2 linked regions of the Humidesulfovibrio mexicanus genome follow. The protein of the gene in region 1 interacts with the protein of each later gene in a pairwise test. Links are inferred from orthologs where the notes say so. Each region holds a gene or a part of one and is shown in the gene's direction. Other genes may lie near its edges.

The links.
Region 2: the proteins of priA (region 1) and CHB73_RS01440 interact in binary tests that used the Escherichia coli proteins (3 or more experiments, as listed by UniProt). The link is inferred for Humidesulfovibrio mexicanus from one-to-one orthologs.

The regions. Positions count from the first base shown.
Region 1 is NZ_FZOC01000002.1:511,860-519,906, forward strand. Bases 3,241-6,308 are described here. They hold priA (replication restart helicase PriA), read left to right. Parts: upstream 3,241-3,626; coding sequence 3,627-5,990; downstream 5,991-6,308. Other genes in these bases: galU (UTP--glucose-1-phosphate uridylyltransferase GalU), read left to right, coding at 3,241-3,598; CHB73_RS06100 (OmpH family outer membrane protein), read left to right, coding at 6,035-6,308. Outside these bases: diadenylate cyclase CdaA, read left to right, coding at 1-396; CHB73_RS06080 (CdaR family protein), read left to right, coding at 399-1,307; glmM (phosphoglucosamine mutase), read left to right, coding at 1,339-2,694; more of galU, read left to right, coding at 2,723-3,240; more of CHB73_RS06100, read left to right, coding at 6,309-6,550; CHB73_RS06105 (hypothetical protein), read left to right, coding at 6,553-7,761; CHB73_RS06110 (hypothetical protein), read right to left, coding at 7,842-8,047.
Region 2 is NZ_FZOC01000001.1:291,013-298,914, forward strand. Bases 1,893-4,815 are described here. They hold CHB73_RS01440 (single-stranded DNA-binding protein), read left to right. Parts: upstream 1,893-3,057; coding sequence 3,058-3,573; downstream 3,574-4,815. Other genes in these bases: CHB73_RS01425 (acetyl-CoA carboxylase carboxyl transferase subunit alpha/beta), read left to right, coding at 1,893-1,956; CHB73_RS01430 (biotin attachment protein), read left to right, coding at 1,983-2,633; CHB73_RS01435 (hypothetical protein), read left to right, coding at 2,636-3,001; nadC (carboxylating nicotinate-nucleotide diphosphorylase), read left to right, coding at 3,900-4,775; nadA (quinolinate synthase NadA), read left to right, coding at 4,784-4,815. In the rest of the region: more of CHB73_RS01425, read left to right, coding at 1-1,892; more of nadA, read left to right, coding at 4,816-5,830; nadB (L-aspartate oxidase), read left to right, coding at 5,880-7,472; rpsT (30S ribosomal protein S20), read right to left, coding at 7,558-7,824. UniProt on the Escherichia coli protein: Plays an important role in DNA replication, recombination and repair. Binds to ssDNA and to an array of partner proteins to recruit them to their sites of action during DNA metabolism. Acts as a sliding platform that migrates on DNA via reptation.

The DNA.
Region 1 (8,047 bases):
AAGGCCAAGGTGGGCGCGCTCATCGTCATTGAGCGCTACGAGCCCCTGGGCGATGTGGCCGAACGCGGCGTGCCGCTGGATGCCATCATCACCGCATCGCTCTTGTCCACAATCTTTCAGGTGGGCACCCCCCTGCACGATGGCGCGGTGATCATCCGCAGAGGGCGCATCGCCGCCGCAGGCTGCATCCTGCCCCTGTCCTCCAAGCTCAAGGCCCAGAGCCTTTTCGGCACGCGCCACCGCGCGGCGCTGGGCATCAGCGAGGAGTCCGACTCCCTGGCCATCGTCGTTTCCGAGGAGCGCGGCACGGTGTCCGTGGCCCTGAGCGGACGGCTCACCACCTCCCTCACCGACCAGCGCCTGCGCCGGGTCATCAAGAACGCCTTGGAGCGATAGCCGTGCTGAAGAACTGGAAGGACATCGCCATCGCCCTGGCTTTAGCCATCCTCACCTGGTACCTGCTTACCGGGCGTGAAAAGGTCGAAGCCTGGGTGGACATGAGCGTGGAGATGAGCAACGCGCCCGAAGGGCTTACCATCCGCAAGGGGCTGGTGAGCAAGATCGAGGTGCGGGTGCGCGGGCCAAAAGGGCTGGTGCGCTCTCTTGATCGTCGCAAGTGGACCTATTCGCTGGATGTTTCCCGCCTCAAGGTGGGCGAGAACCTTGTGGACATCGACCGCGAACGCATTCCGCTTTCCATGGCCTACGAGGTGGTGGAGGTCAAGCCCTCGCGGCTTATTCTCACCGTGGACCGCATCGCCAAGAAGGAAGTCCCCGTCATCGCGGAATGGCGCGGAAACCTTCCGCACGACTACCGCCTTGTGGAGATAGCCGTGCAGCCGGAGACCGTTGAGGTGCGCGGGGCCGAACGACAGGTGAAGCAGATGACCCAGGTGCGCATGGCCTTGAACATGGATTTCGACGACCCGCCCTCCCAATGGTCGGAGGATGTGCCCATCAAGCTGGCCGAAGGCGTCGAGGCCAACCCCGGCCAGGTCAAGGTGACCTTGCGCTTTGGCCCGGAAGTGAAGACCGCCTGGGTGCGGGTTCCCGTGCGGCTCGAGACTTCGGGCGAGGTGAAGGCCCAAAGTGCGCAGAAACACGTCCGTGTGCAGGTGGAGGCCCCGGTGGCAATGCTGCGCGAGGCTGAAATGGGACGCGAGATAGAGGATCTTTTCGCACAGGTGGTGCTGCCGGACGGCCTCAAGCCGGGGCGGCATCCCGTGCGCTATGAGTTGAAGACCCCGGAGGGCCTGCGCGTGCTTTCCCGGCAGTCGGACACCATTGACGTGACCATCCGCAAGTAGGCGCCCAGGGCGCAAGGAGCATTTTCCCTTCATGCGAGAGAAGCTTTTCGGCACAGACGGTCTGCGCGGCCGCGTCAACCAGTATCCCATGACCCCGGAGATCGCCCTGCGCCTGGGCTTGGCCGCTGGGCAGAAGTTCAGAAACGGCAAGCGTCGCCACAAGGTCATCATCGGCAAGGACACGCGCCTGTCCGGCTACGTGTTCGAGACCGCGCTGACCAGCGGCTTTTGTGCTGTGGGCATGGACGTTTTCCTGGTGGGTCCCATGCCCACACCCGCCATCAGCTTCCTCACGCGCAACCTGCGCGCGGACCTGGGCGTGGTCATCTCCGCTTCGCACAATCCGTTCCACGACAACGGCATAAAGTTCTTCGACCACGAAGGGTTCAAGCTGCCCGACGAGGTGGAGAGCGAGATCGCCGCGCTTGTGCTGGCCGAGGATCCCGCCTGGGATTTCCCCGCGCCGGAGCGCGTTGGCCGCGCCAAGCGCATCGTGGATTCCTGGGGCCGCTACATCGTGTATTTGCAGCACACCTTCCCGCGCGAGATGACGCTTTCCGGCATGAAGATCGTGCTGGACTGCGCGCATGGCGCGGCATACGGCGGCGCGCCGCAGGTTTTCGAGGAATTGGGCGCGGAGGTCGTGACCATGGGCGTTTCGCCAAATGGCGTGAACATCAATGATGGCTGCGGCTCCCTGTACCCGGACCAGCTTGCCGCCAAGGTGCGGGAGGTAGGAGCCGACATCGGCCTGGCGCTTGATGGGGACGCCGACAGGCTCATCGTGGTGGATGAACAGGGCCGCGTGCTCGACGGCGATCAGATCATGGCCTTGTGCGCCCAGGACATGCTGGAGCAGGGCACCCTGGCCGGGGGCACGCTGGTGGCAACGGTCATGAGCAACATGGCCCTTGAAATGTTCATGCGCGAGCGGGGCGGCAGGCTTTTGCGCACCCCCGTTGGCGACCGCTACGTGGTGGAGGCCATGCGGCGCGAGGGCGCCACCCTGGGCGGAGAGCAGTCCGGCCACCTCATCTTCATGGAGTATTCCACCACCGGCGATGGCACCTTGGCCGCGCTGCAGCTGCTGCGCATCATGTGCAAGAAGAACCTGCCGCTTTCGCTTTTGGCACATTTGCTGGAGCCCTTCCCCCAGGTCATGGTCAATGTGCGGGTGCAGAAGAAGGTTCCCTTCGCCGACTTGCCAGAGGTGGGCCGGGCCATCGCCTGCGTTGAGGCCGACCTATGCGGACGGGGCAGAGTGCTTTTGCGCTATTCCGGCACGGAGCCCAAGGCCCGCGTCATGGTGGAGGGCGAGGACAAGACCCGCGTGGAGACCTACGCCAACGATATCGCCATGCTGCTTGAACGCTGCCTGCGTTCCTGAGTATCGCCGCGTGGACAGGAGGGAGCCCATGGATGTTCGAAAGGTCGTCATTCCGGTCGCTGGCTGGGGAACCCGCTCGCTTCCCGCAACCAAGAACATCCCCAAGGAGATGCTGCCCATCTTCAAGAAGCCTGTGGTGCAGTACGTGGTGGAGGAGGCGCAGGCCTCGGGCATCGATACCGTGGTGCTCATCACCAGTCAGAACAAGACCATCATCGAAGACCACTTCGACCACAACCTGACCCTTGAGAACCTGCTGGAGCGCAAGGGCAAGGCCGGGCAGTTGGCCGAGATACGCGATGTGGCCAACATGGTGGACATCATCTCCGTGCGCCAGAAGATCCAGCTGGGCCTGGGGCACGCCGTTCTCTGCGCGCGCGAGGTCTGCAAGAACGAACCTTTTGCCGTCATGGTGGGCGACGACCTCATGTTCGGCATGGTGCCCGGCATCAAGCAACTGCTTGACGTGGCCAAGAGCGAGAACATGGCCGTGGTCGGCGTCATCGAGGTGCCCGAAAGCAAGGTGGACCGCTACGGCATCATCGAAGGCGAGGAGTTTCGGCCAGGCGTGTACCGCGTGCGTAGCCTGGTGGAGAAACCCGCCGTGGGCGCGGCGCCGTCCCGCCTGGCCATCGTGGGCCGCTATGTGCTCACCCCGGACATCTTCGACTATCTGGAGAAGCTGGAGCCCGGCGTGGGGGGCGAGTTGCAGCTTACCGACGCCTTGCAGGGCCTTGCAGCAAAGAATCGACTGCTGGCGGTGAAGCTGCGCGGCCAGCGTTTCGACGCCGGGGACTGGGTGGAGTACCTTACCGCCAACATCTATTTCGCCCTGCACGATGAGGACCTGCACGACGACCTCGTGCGCCGCATCCAGGAACTTGTGCCCTGCAAGGGCAAATAAGGCCCATCGGGCCTTTGCTGGAGACGTTGTGAGCCGCATCTGGCAGGTCTGGCTGGCCAGCCCGCCCTATGCCACGCTTTCCTACCTGTGGCCGGACTGGCTTTCGGACCCTGTACCGGGCTTGCGCGTGCTGGTTCCCCTCGGCCGGGGATTTCGCGTCGGCCTACTGGAACAGCCGTCCGAGGCCGCTCCGGAGGGCGTGGAGCTCAAAGCTCTGCTGTGGCCTCTGGAACGCACGCCCGTCCTCGACCCTGTGACCCTTGAGCTTGTGCGGGATCTCGCTTCGCGTCACATGGCCCATCCCGGCCGGGTGCTGGAGCTTGTGCTGCCCAAGGGACTGCGCACCGCGCAATTGCGCTTCGATGTCGAGCACAGGGATTTCGCCCGCAGTCTGTCCACCAAGGCCCTTGCGGCCATGCCACCGGAGCGCCTGTCCGCCCTGGCCGAAGTTTGGGCCCAGGGGCGGATGCGCGTACGCCTGAGTCAGAAACGCCAAGCCGAGGAAGTCTACGCCTGTCTGTGCGCCGATCCTCCTTGGCCAGTTCGGCCCAACGCGGTGAACCAGCTCCGCCTGCTGGAGCGGCTCTTCGAGTCCGGCCCCATGAGTCTGGGCGTGCTCAAGGCCGCCTTTGGTGATTCCGGCCAGCAGGCCCTCAAGCGTCTTGCCCAGGCCGGGCTGGTGCGCCTGGGCGATCCTGACCCCCAACTTTCCGGCGACGACGATGCCCCGCTTGTGACGCCAGACCCGCCGGACTGCGTCCCGGCCCAGGGACTCGTCGCCACCGAGGAGCAGCGCGCGGCTTTGGAGCGGCTTTTGCCCGCGCTTGAAAGCGGTGAGGCGCACATGTCGCTGGTGCATGGCGTCACAGGCAGCGGCAAGACCCATGTGTTTCTGGAGCTTGCGCGGCGCTGCCTGGAACGTGGCCGCAGTGCGCTTCTGCTGGCGCCGGAGGTGGCCCTCGCCAGCCAATTGTGGCGGCAGGCGCGCGCGGCCCTGCCGGACGCAGAGGCCTATTTCTCCCACGGGTACCAAACGCCCGCGCGGCGCGAGGAGACGTTTTCCCGCGTTGCGGCGGCAAGGGGGCCGGTGCTTGTGGTGGGGACTCGTTCCTCGCTGTTTTTGCCCCTGCGCGATCTGGGGCTTGTGGTGCTTGATGAGGAACACGACGAGTCCTACAAGCAGGAGGAGCGTCTGCCCTACCACGCCAAGGAACTGGCCTTCACCCGCACACGCCGCTCCGGCGCGCTTCTAGTGCTGGGCAGCGCCACTCCGGATGTGAAAACCTTCCACGCCGCGCAGTGTGGGCAGCTGCCCTGCGAGAGCATGGCCCGGCGGGTCGGCTGTCGGCCCATGCCGGAGGTGCGCCTTGCCGACATCTCCGGTCTCAAGGCCGACGAGCCCTTTGCCCCGGAGACCCTGAACGCCGTGCGCGGGGCCCTGGCCGGGGGCGAACAGGTCATCGTCATGCTGAACCGCAGGGGCTACGCACCGGTGATGTACTGCACGGTTTGCGAAGAGGTGCCCAAGTGTCCGGACTGCCAGGTCGGCCTCACCTACCACAAGTTGCGCGAGCGCCTGGTGTGTCACTATTGCGGGTTCACCCATCCGTACCCCATGCCCTGCTCCAAGTGCGGCGGGACAGTGTTTGTCCCCATGGGCGACGGCACCGAGCGTCTTGAGGAATACCTCCACCGGACTTTGGGACATGACGTGCGCGTGTTGCGCATGGACCGCGACAGCGCACGGAGGCAGGAACGGCTGGACGAGATTCTGCGCCGCTTTTCCGCAGGCGAGGCGCAGGTGCTGGTGGGGACCCAGATGCTGTCCAAGGGGCACCACTTTCCCGGAGTCACGCTGGTGGTCGTCGCCAACGCGGACATGGGTCTCAACCTGCCGGACTACCGCGCCGCCGAACGCACCTTCCAGCTGTTGGTGCAGGTTTCCGGCCGGGCGGGCAGGGGCGACAAGCCTGGCCATGTGCTCATCCAGACGCGCAACCCGGCGCATCCGTTCTGGCGGTTCGTGCTCACTGCCGATTATGTCGGCTTCTACGAACGGGAGATCGCCCAGCGGAAGCGGTTTCGGTATCCGCCGTTTTCTCGGCTGGCGCTTTTGCGTCTATCCTGCCCTGCCGATGCGCCCCACAGCCAGGAAATCATGTCTGCCTTCGCCAAGACCCTGCGGGATCTGGCCCGGCCCCTCGGGGTGGACGTGCTCGGCCCCGCTCCGGCTCCGCTGACGCAGCTCAGGGGGCGCAGACGGTTCAACTGCCTGCTCAAATGCGGGGGCTGGCAGCCCATCCGTTCCCTGTTCGCAGCGGCGGCTCAGGTCGGCAACGCTCCGGAGGGGTTCCGGCTGGAGCTGGATCAGGACCCAGTGAACATGCTGTGAGCGCCAGCCTCGACAAGCGGTCCTGCCCCATGTATCTCACTGCCATGAAGTATTGCGCATTGCTTCCCCTGCTGTTCCTGATTCTTGTAGCGCTTGCCCCAAGGACCGCCTGGGCGCAGCAGAAGATCGGTTTCGTGGACCCGCAGCGCGTGGTGAACGGAACCCGGTTGGGGCAGACAGCAAAGGCCGACCTCGCCCGCTATGTGGCGGAGAAGAAGCGCCGCGCCAGCGAGAGTGCGGCCCAGGTGGCCGCATTGCGCAAGGAGGCCGAGGCTGTTGCGCTTTCCGCCGCAGAGCGGGTCCGGCGCGACGAGGCCTATCACCGCAAGAGCCGACAGCACGAGTTGCTGCTGCAGGAGAATGCCCGGGACATCAAGGCCGAGGAGGCCAAGCTGCTGCAGTACGTCATGCGCCGCGCCGATGCCGTGCTGGAAGAAATCGGCAAAAAGGGCGGCTACGCCATCATCATCACCGATCCCTCCGCCGTGGGCTACGTGGACACGTCCACTGCGGACCTTACCGAGCGCGTGGCGCGCGAACTGGACGCAAGGAGCAAATGACCGTGCGCGGACTGCTGCGCGTTTTCCGCTCGGGCTGCTTGTGTCTGCTCCTTTTGTTGAGCGTGGCCTCGTTGCCCCAGGCAGCAGAACCGGGCGGTGGAAGCACCTATCTTGTGACCGGCGGCGTGCCGCTGCACGAATCTCCCTCCGATTCGTCGCCTCGTGCGCGGCTGCTCAAGGCCGGCCAGCGGGTGCGAGTGGGGTCCCTGTCCGCCGGGTGGGTCGCGGTTTTCGGACTTGGGGCGCAGGACCGCCAGGAGCCCAAGGCCTGGGGGTATGTGCGGCTTGATGTGCTCAAGGCCAACGCCGCGCTTGATTTGCCTCTGCCCTCGCCCTTGCCGGGATTGGCCAAGGACGCGGCGGCCCATCAGCCCAAGGCGGCCGCAGGCGCCCAGGCAGGGATGCCTCAGGCGAAGCCGGGCGCGGCTGAGCCCGCAGAAACCCGCGCCGCTTCCCCCGCCAAGCTTCAGCCGGTAAAGGCCGAGCAGGCCAGGACGCCTGCGAACGGTCGGCCAGCCACTTCGGTTGTCGAGGCCGTGTCCGCAAAGGCCGAGTCCGTCGCGCCGCAACCTGCCACGGCCGTATCGTCAAAACTGCAGCCAGCAAAGCTTGACTCGGCAACGAAAGCAAAAGATTTCGGTGAAGTACGCGTCCCGGACCGCAACCTCGCCGTGCGCGCCGAGCGCAGCGCGGAGTCCGAGTTCCGCAGGCTGCTGCACCCAGGCCAGCGTGTCCGGGTCGGGCTCTGGGAGGACGGCTGGTTCGCCGTGTTCGACCCGGCCGAGAAGAAGCTGGATCCTGGTCGGGCCTGGGGCTTCAGCCGCGACAAGTATCTGGTTCTCGAATCCGCCTACGCCGGACCGCCCCCGGACGCGCCAGGCGAGGCGTCTTCGGCCCGGAGCAAGGCCGACGATGAGGCCCAGGTGGCCTATACTGTTCTGGGCCGTGCGAGCGAGCGCCGCAAATCCCCGGTGACCGTTTTGCGTGTCCGCCTGGACATGGTCAGGCCGCCTTCTGTCGAAACGTTGCGAAGCATCGCCCAGGCTGTCTGGCGGGCCGAGCGCCGCGGAGACGAGAACCTGGAGCTTGAACTGTTTTTGAACGGCATGGATCCCAAGGGGCTTTCGTACGCCAGCGCCCGCTTTCACGCCAATGGGCGTTTGCGGGAGTTCTGGTGGCGGGACGTGGTGTTGGGCGCGCCGCGCAAATAGGCTGCGCACTGTTGGAAACGGCAAGGGGCCGGAAGCTGGTCAGACTTCCGGCCCCTCTGGCGTGCGGGGAAATTCGCGGCCTATTTGCCGAACAGGGGAATGGGCGGGCGGGGCGCTGCTGTCGAAACATGGGTCGCGAGGCCCCTGCGGGCGACCGTCTCCTTGACGGCCTTGGCGTCCACAAAGATGTTGCCGCAGCAATGGCATTTCCAGTGGCGCTGCTGCTTTTGCAGGCGCATGAGCAGCCCATCGCGGTCGTAGCACAGCTGGCAGTACGGCCCCTTGT
Region 2 (7,902 bases), on another replicon or contig:
AACGTGTACGACAACTACACCGAGATCGGCGGCCAGGACGAATGGAGCATCGATCCGGGCATGATCATTGCGCGGGCCACCATCGCCCGGCGCATGGGCAAAAAGACCGTGCACCAGCCGGTCATGGTCATCGGGCAGGAGAAGGGCCATGGCCAGGAATTCCGCAACGGCGGGTCCATCAAGCCCTGGGGCAACGCCAACGCCTTGTACTACATGCGCGTGGCCGAGGTGGAGAACATCCCCATCCACACCTACGTTTTCACTCCGGGGGCCTATCCCGTGGAGGACTACCCCGGCGCAGCCCAGCAGATCGCCAAGAACCTCTACGTCATGGCAGGGCTCAAGGTGCCTGTGGTGGCGGTGTTCAGCGAGGGCGGCAGCGGCGGGGCCGAGGCCATCGCCCTGGCCGACAGGCGGCTCATGCTCTCCCACGGCTACTACTCCGTCATCTCGCCAGAAGGGGCGGCCGCCATCGAAGGCGGACTCAAGGACAAGGCCAGCCCGGAACTCATCGAACGCTGCGCGGACCGCCTCAAAATCACCGCAGAGGACAACCTGCGCCTGGGCTTCATCGACAGGGTGATACAAGAGCCGCCGCTTGGCGCGCGGCCCGAACACTACGATTTTTTCCGGCAGCTCCGGCGGGAGGTCATCCGCGCCACAGATGAAGTGGTCCACTCCGCCCAAAGCCTTGGCCCCCTGCGTGCCCTGGCCATGCGCAGGCAGCAGCGCAGCGCCGATCCCCAGGACATCTTCGTGCGCTGGCAGCTGGGGCAAAGCGCCCGCAACGCTCTGGTGGACCTGAGACAAAAGCGCTTCCGCACCATGAGCCGCACGGACTTTGTGGACAACCGCACCTTGGGCACCCGCCTGGCCACGGCCCTGGCTCGCGTTCTGTGGAGCGCGCACAGTCTGCTTACCCACGACCTGCTGGCGCGCTACAAGAAACGCTTGTCCGGGCTTCTGGAATATGTGGAGGCAGAGATGCGCGCCCTGGGCCAGGGCGGCCCGTTTCCCCGCATGTTCGGCCCAGGCAGGCGCGCTGGCGTGCCGCCGGAGGCCCTGGAGCGGCTGACCACCCTCTCCTGCCCGGACGCGAATGCCTGTCGCGTTGAGGACATGTGGGGCTATGTAAGCCCGCGTAGCCGGGAAGACCGCACCCTGACCTGCCCCAACAGCGCCACACACGGCTGCCAGGATCTCTGGGCGCCGGACCTTTTCGGCGAATTCGCGGGCGTGTGCTCCCACTGCGGGCACCACTTCCCCATGGAATACCAGTGGTACCTCTACAACGTCTTCAACTTCGCACAGGCTTACGAATTCAATACCGCCATCGAGGCGGGCAATCCGCTCGACTACGAAGGCTTCAGCCACAAGCTCGACGAGGCCAAGCGGGCCACAGGCCTGGGCAGTTCCTGCATCACCTTCGAGACAAAATTTGAGGGCATGGCCGTGGTGGTCGCCATGCTGGTGAATCCCTTCCGCGGCGGCACAGTGGGCGCGGCGGAGGGCGAGAAGCTCATCCGCGCGGCGGACAGAGCACGCATCAAGCGCCTGCCGTTCCTCATGTACTCGCACGGCACCGCAGGCATCCGCATCCAGGAGGGCACCTGCGGCGTCATCCAGATGCCGCGCGTCACCATGGCCGTGCGCCGCTACATAGACGCCGGCGGATTCTACCTGGTGCTCTACGACACCAACTCCTACGCGGGGCCGGTGGCCAGTTTCCTGGGCTGTTCGCCCTACCAGTTCGCCGTGCGCTCCTCGAACATCGGCTTCGCAGGGCCCGGCGTCATCCGCGAAACCACCGGCGTAGAGGTGCCCCCAAAATATCACCGAGCCTTCTCGGCCTTGTCGCGCGGGCATATTCAGGGTATCTGGGACCGGCGCGACCTGAGGAAGAACCTGCACCAGGCGCTTTTGACCATGGGCGGCAGAAACCTCTACTACCGCTGAAAACCCACCAGCACGAGGGATAGACTTTGCTGAACGTCAAAGAAATGCTTGAAGAATTGAAAGCCTCGCCCTACGAGGAAATCGAGATACGCGCCCCGCACACAGGCGTGGTCACCTTTGTCGGCCTCAAAGCGGGCGATCGCGTGGTCGGTCCTACCGGCAAATGGGCTGAAAAGCCGGGCACGCTTCTGGCCAACCTGACCCGGGAAAAGAACAAGAAGAACATCTGCGCCACACAAAAGGGCGCGGTGACGGACATCGCCCTCAACCTCGAAGGGACGTTCGTCGAGGCCGGTGAACGCCTGCTCACCCTCCGCCATTTTCTGTCCAAGGAAGAGGTCATCGGCAGGATCCTCAAAAAAGCCCTGCACCTCTTCTGCGCACAAGAACGCGCAAAGTACTATTTCGTTCCCGAAATCGACGCCAAGATCAAGGCCGGGGGCGAGCAAAGCGTCAAGGTGCGCGAGGGGCTGGAAATGTTCATCGTCTCGCGCATGAAGCGCGAAACCCCCCTCGCCTATTCCGGGCCGGAAGGCATCATCTACGCCGTGTATTTCCAACAGGGCGACAACGTGGACGGCGGCCAGCCCCTTATCGGCGTGTGCCAGGAATCCCAGCTCCCCCTCATCCAGGACGTGGTGAGCCGCGTTCAGGGCGAGTGGGAGGAGCAGGACTAGCCATGGGCCGCACCCTGCAGGTGCGCCTGAGCGCCTGGACCTTCGACCCTGCGGAGGTGGAAAAGCGCTGGCCCAGGCTCGTGGCGCTCGGCTTCAGCCCGCCCACGCTGCTTGAGCAGGAGCGCGGTGTGCTTGAACTGGTGGACAACCTCGCCGACAGGCTTGAAATGGGCGTTTTGCCCGAACCGGCGCAAACGACCATCGCGACCGCCGTCAAGCGCGCGGCAGCCGCACGGCAGCGCCTTTCCAACGCCCTGGCCGACTGGAAGCCGGGGGAAGCCAACACGGCCACCGACGACATCGAGGAAGCCCTGGACGAAGCCGAGCAGGACGCCCGCAAACTCAAACACGTGCCTGGACTGGACTAGGCGGCGCGTGCTATCCCTTATCCGCGAAACGATCACCCCCACCAAGGAGCGCACACATGGCTGGCAGCTTGAATAAAGTTATTCTTGTCGGGCACCTGGGTCAGGACCCGAAAATTTCGTACACCCAGTCGGGCCAGCCCGTGGCCAACCTGCGCATGGCCACAAGCGAACGTTTCAAAGACAAGTCCGGCCAGTGGACCGACCGCACCGAATGGCACACCGTGGTGGCCTGGGGCAAGGACGCGGAGTTCTGCGGCAACTACCTGGGCAAGGGCGCCCTTGTCATGATCGAGGGCCGTCTGCAAACCCGCAAATGGCAGGACAAGGACGGCCAGGACCGCTACTCCACCGAGGTCGTGGCCAACCGCGTGCAGTCCCTTGGCAGCAGGGCCCAAGGCGAAGGCGGAGGCCCCAGCGGTCTGCGCCCGCAAGGCGGAATGCAGCCCCAGGGTGGGCAGAACGCCCAGCGCGGCGGCCAGCAGCAGCGCAACGCCCAACCCTATCCCGACGACGAGGATCTCGGTCCGGCCTTCCCCTCCGAAGCCAGCGGCATGGACGACGTGCCGTTCTAGAGGAGAGAATAGGTGGCGCGAAGCCTCTGGCCTGCGGAACGCGATAGAAGGCGGAGCGTTCTGCCCGTGTATGCCTCCGGCGGCCAAGGGGCCTTCCCGGCCCCTTGGAACCCCGGAAGGGGAAGGCAGAGGATGCGCGGTGCCCCCTTTGTGCGGGTCCAGGGGGTGAAGCCCCGTGTCTGTGGAGCTCGAAACAAGCAAAGCGCTCTCCCTGCACCTCGTACGCAATTGCACGTCTCCTCGTTGACTGCCGCAAGCGGCTCCTGTACCTTTCAAGTCACCAGCCACGCCACAAAGACGTGGACGGAATGCACAAGGAAGCATTGATGTCCGCCACAGCAGCACTGTTTGACGATTTTTTCAAGGCCGAGGCCAAACTGTTTCTTCTGGCCGGCATCCGCATCGCCCTTTCCGAAGACGGCAAAGATCTGACCAGCGAAGGGATCTTCGCAGAGGACGACCTCGCCACCGCGCACATCGTGTCCAAGGACGACGCCGTCATCGCCGGACTGCCCCTTATCCCGCTCATCATGGAGTTCGCAGGCTGCGAATACCAGCACGTGCTGAACGTCGACGAAGGCGACCGGGTCGGGCCTGGCGCACTCGTGGCCGCCATCCAGGGGCCGACGCGGCACCTGCTGCGCACCGAGCGCGTGATCCTGAACTACCTCTGCCACCTGTCCGGAATCGCAACACTTGCGGCCCGCTATGTGGATGCGTTGAAGGGCTGCCGCACCACGCTGCTCGACACGCGCAAGACATTGCCAGGATTGCGCTATCCAGAAAAATACGCCGTTCTGGTGGGTGGGGCCAAGAACCACCGTCTCAACCTGTCCGAGATGCTCATGGTCAAGGACAACCACATCGACCGCGCGGGCGGCGTCGCCCCGGCAGTGGAAAAGCTGCGCGCCGCCTACGGTGCGGACTGCCCGCCCATTGAGGTGGAGTGCCGCAGTTTCGACGAGGTGGACGAAGCCGTCCGGCTCAAGGTCAGCCGCATCATGCTCGACAACATGGACCTGGACGAGCTGAGACAGGCGCTGGCCCGCGTGCCCCAAGGCATCGAGACCGAGGTCAGCGGCGGCGTGACCCTGGAGAACATCGCCGCCATCGGGGCCATCGGCCCGGATTTCGTCTCCGTTGGGCGCCTCACCCACTCCGCACCTGCCGCGGACCTAAGTATGCGCATCAGCCCCCTGTAGAGGCAAGGATGCAAACGCCAATGACCACAGCATCCGAACGCATTGAGGCCGTCCGCACACGGCTGGGCAAGCGTCTTGCCATCCTAGGCCACCACTACCAGGCCGATGCGGTCATCCGTCATGTGGACTTCCAGGGCGACAGCCTGGAGCTCTCCCGCAAGGTGGACGGCCTGGCCGCAGAGCACATCGTGTTCTGCGGTGTGTATTTCATGGCCGAAAGCGCCGTGGCCCTTGCCCGACCAGGCCAAAAGGTGCACATCCCCGATGCCAGCGCCACCTGTCCCATGGCGGAAATGGCCCCGGCCCAACACCTTGCCGACGTGCTGGACGGGCTGCGCGCCCAAGGCCGCCTTGTCATCCCACTGGCCTACGTGAACTCCAGCGCCGAGGTGAAGGCCATCTGCGGCCTGTACGGCGGCAGCGTGTGCACCAGCGCAAACGCGCGCACCATGCTTGAATGGGCGCTTACCCAGGGCGACGCCGTGCTGTTTTTGCCGGATAAGAACCTGGGGGCCAACACGGCGAATCAGTTGGGCATTGCGAAGGACGAACGCCTTGCGGTGGACATCCGCTCAGGGCACCAGCCCGCGGATCCCCAAAAGGCGGCTCGCGCCCGGCTGCTGCTCTGGCCCGGCTGCTGCGCCATCCACCACATGCTGCACACCCGGCATGTGGACGCGATGCGCGCGGCCATGCCCGGCGTGCGCGTGGTGGTGCATCCCGAATGCTCCCCGGCCGTGGTCCGCGCAGCGGACAGCGCAGGCTCCACCTCGCACATCATCCGCTACTGCGAGCAGGCCAAGCCCGGCAGCGCCATCGCCGTGGGCACTGAGGACAACCTGGTGCTGCGGCTGGCCGGGCTGCACAAGGCCCAGGGCAAGACCATCGTCCCGCTCAAACCCGGCACCCTCTGTTCCAATATGGCCAAGATCACCGAGGAACGCCTGGCGGAACTGCTGGAACGCCTGGAGACCGCCGTCCCCCTCGCCTTGCCGGACGACGTGGCCAAGCAGTCTCGCGTGGCGCTCACCAGGATGCTCGACATCTGCTCCTGACGCCTCAGGCTCGTCAAGGCGCGCGGCCCCAGGCCGACAAAGGATCGCCATGAACGACTACCGCCTCAAGACCGACGTGCTCGTCATCGGGTCCGGCATCGCCGGGTCCATCGCCGCGCTCAACCTGGCCGAATCCGGGGCTGACGTGACGCTCATCACAGCGGGCGACGATTTGTTCTCCGGCAACACACGGTTGGCGCAGGGCGGCATCGTGTTCCACTCCGGCGACGACGACCCCGGCATCCTCGAACGTGACATCCTGAACGCTGGCTGGAAGCAGAACTATCTGCGCGCCGTGCGCTACCTGTGCCACAAGGGTCCGAAAGTCCTTCAAAAAACCCTTATCGACGCCTACCATGTCCCCTTCGCCCACCGCGATTCGGACTCCTGGTACTTCACCCGCGAGGGCGGGCACAGCGTGGCGCGCATCCTTTACGCCAAGGACCACACCGGCCTCACCATCATGGAGCGCCTCACCCAGGCAGTGAGCGAAAACCCGAACATCCTCGTGCTCACCCGCCGCACGGCCATCGACCTCTTGACCACGCACCACCACGCCACCCATCTGGACTTCAAGTACAACCTCTCCAACCAGTGCGTGGGCGCCTACGTGTTCAACGAGACCCTGGGCCAAGTGGAGATCATTCTGTCGAGCTTCACCGTGCTGGCCACGGGCGGGGCCGGGCGCATCTTCCTCCACAGCACCAACTCCAAAGAAGCCATCGGCTCCGGACTGTCCATGGCGCACCGCGCCGGAGCGAAGCTGCACAACCTCGAATACGTGCAGTTCCACCCCACGGCGTACTACCAGGGCGCCAAGCGCTTCGACAGGCGCTTCCTCATCTCCGAGGCCGTGCGCGGCGAGGGGGCGCGTCTGGTGAACGCCTCTGGCGAGGCTTTTATGGCGCGCTACGACCAACGCGCCGACCTGGCACCGCGCGACATCGTGACCCGCGCCATCATGGCCGAACTGTTGCGCACCGGCGACGACTGCGTGTACCTCGACACCACCAGCGGAATGCGCGAGGACGTATCCGAACGCTTCCCGACCATTTTCGAAAAATGCCTGTCGCAAGGCCACGACATGCGGTACACGCCCATCCCCGTAGTGCCCGCGGCGCACTACTTCTGCGGCGGCATTCTGGTGGACACCCGCGGCCGCACCACCCTGGAGCGCCTGTACGCCGCAGGGGAATGCACCTGCACCGGCGTGCACGGGGCCAACCGGCTCGCCAGCACCTCGCTGCTTGAGGGAATGCTGTGGGGCTACAGCGCCGCGCAGGAGATCACCAAACGCCTAGGCGCTAAGTGGCGGCTCACCAGAAAGCTCATGGACGCCATACCGGACTGGCAGAACCCCGGCGACATCCACAACGAGGATCCGGCGCTCATCGCGCAGGACTGGGCCACCATCCGCAACACCATGTGGAACTACGTGGGCATCATCCGCTCCACCGCGCGCCTGCGCCGCGCCTTCGAAGACCTGCGCACGCTCTCCAAGAACATGCACGACTTCTACCGCCAGACGCCCATCAGCAAGCCCATCATCGACCTGTTCCACGGCTGCCAGACGGCCTACGTTGTCACCCAGGCGGCCATGAGGAACAAGACGAGTCAGGGGTGCCATTACCGGGTGGATTAGGCGGACAGCCCCCCGCTCCCCCAACGCAAAAAGCCCGCCACCGGCGAACCGGGGCGGGCTTCGTCGTTTCGACGGGGGCGGAAGCTTAGGCGGAGAGCTTGTTGATGGCGCCCTGCAGACGGGCGATGCAACGGCCGGCCTTCTTCCAGTGGATGACCTTCTTGGACGCGGCCTTGTCCAGCACGGAGCTGGCGGTGACGAGCGCCGCGGTGGCCTTCTCCGCGCTCTTCTCGGCCAGGGCCTGACGCACGGCCTTCACCACATTTTTGATGCGGGTCTTGACGGCCTTGTTACGGGCCTGGCGCTTAAGGCTCTGACGATGTCTCTTCAAGGCGGAAGTATGATTGGCCAAGGCTCTATCTCCTGATTCTTTTTTGTGTTGTTCGTTCTCGACTCCTGGTCGAGAGGGGTTGCTTAAACTCAATGGGCC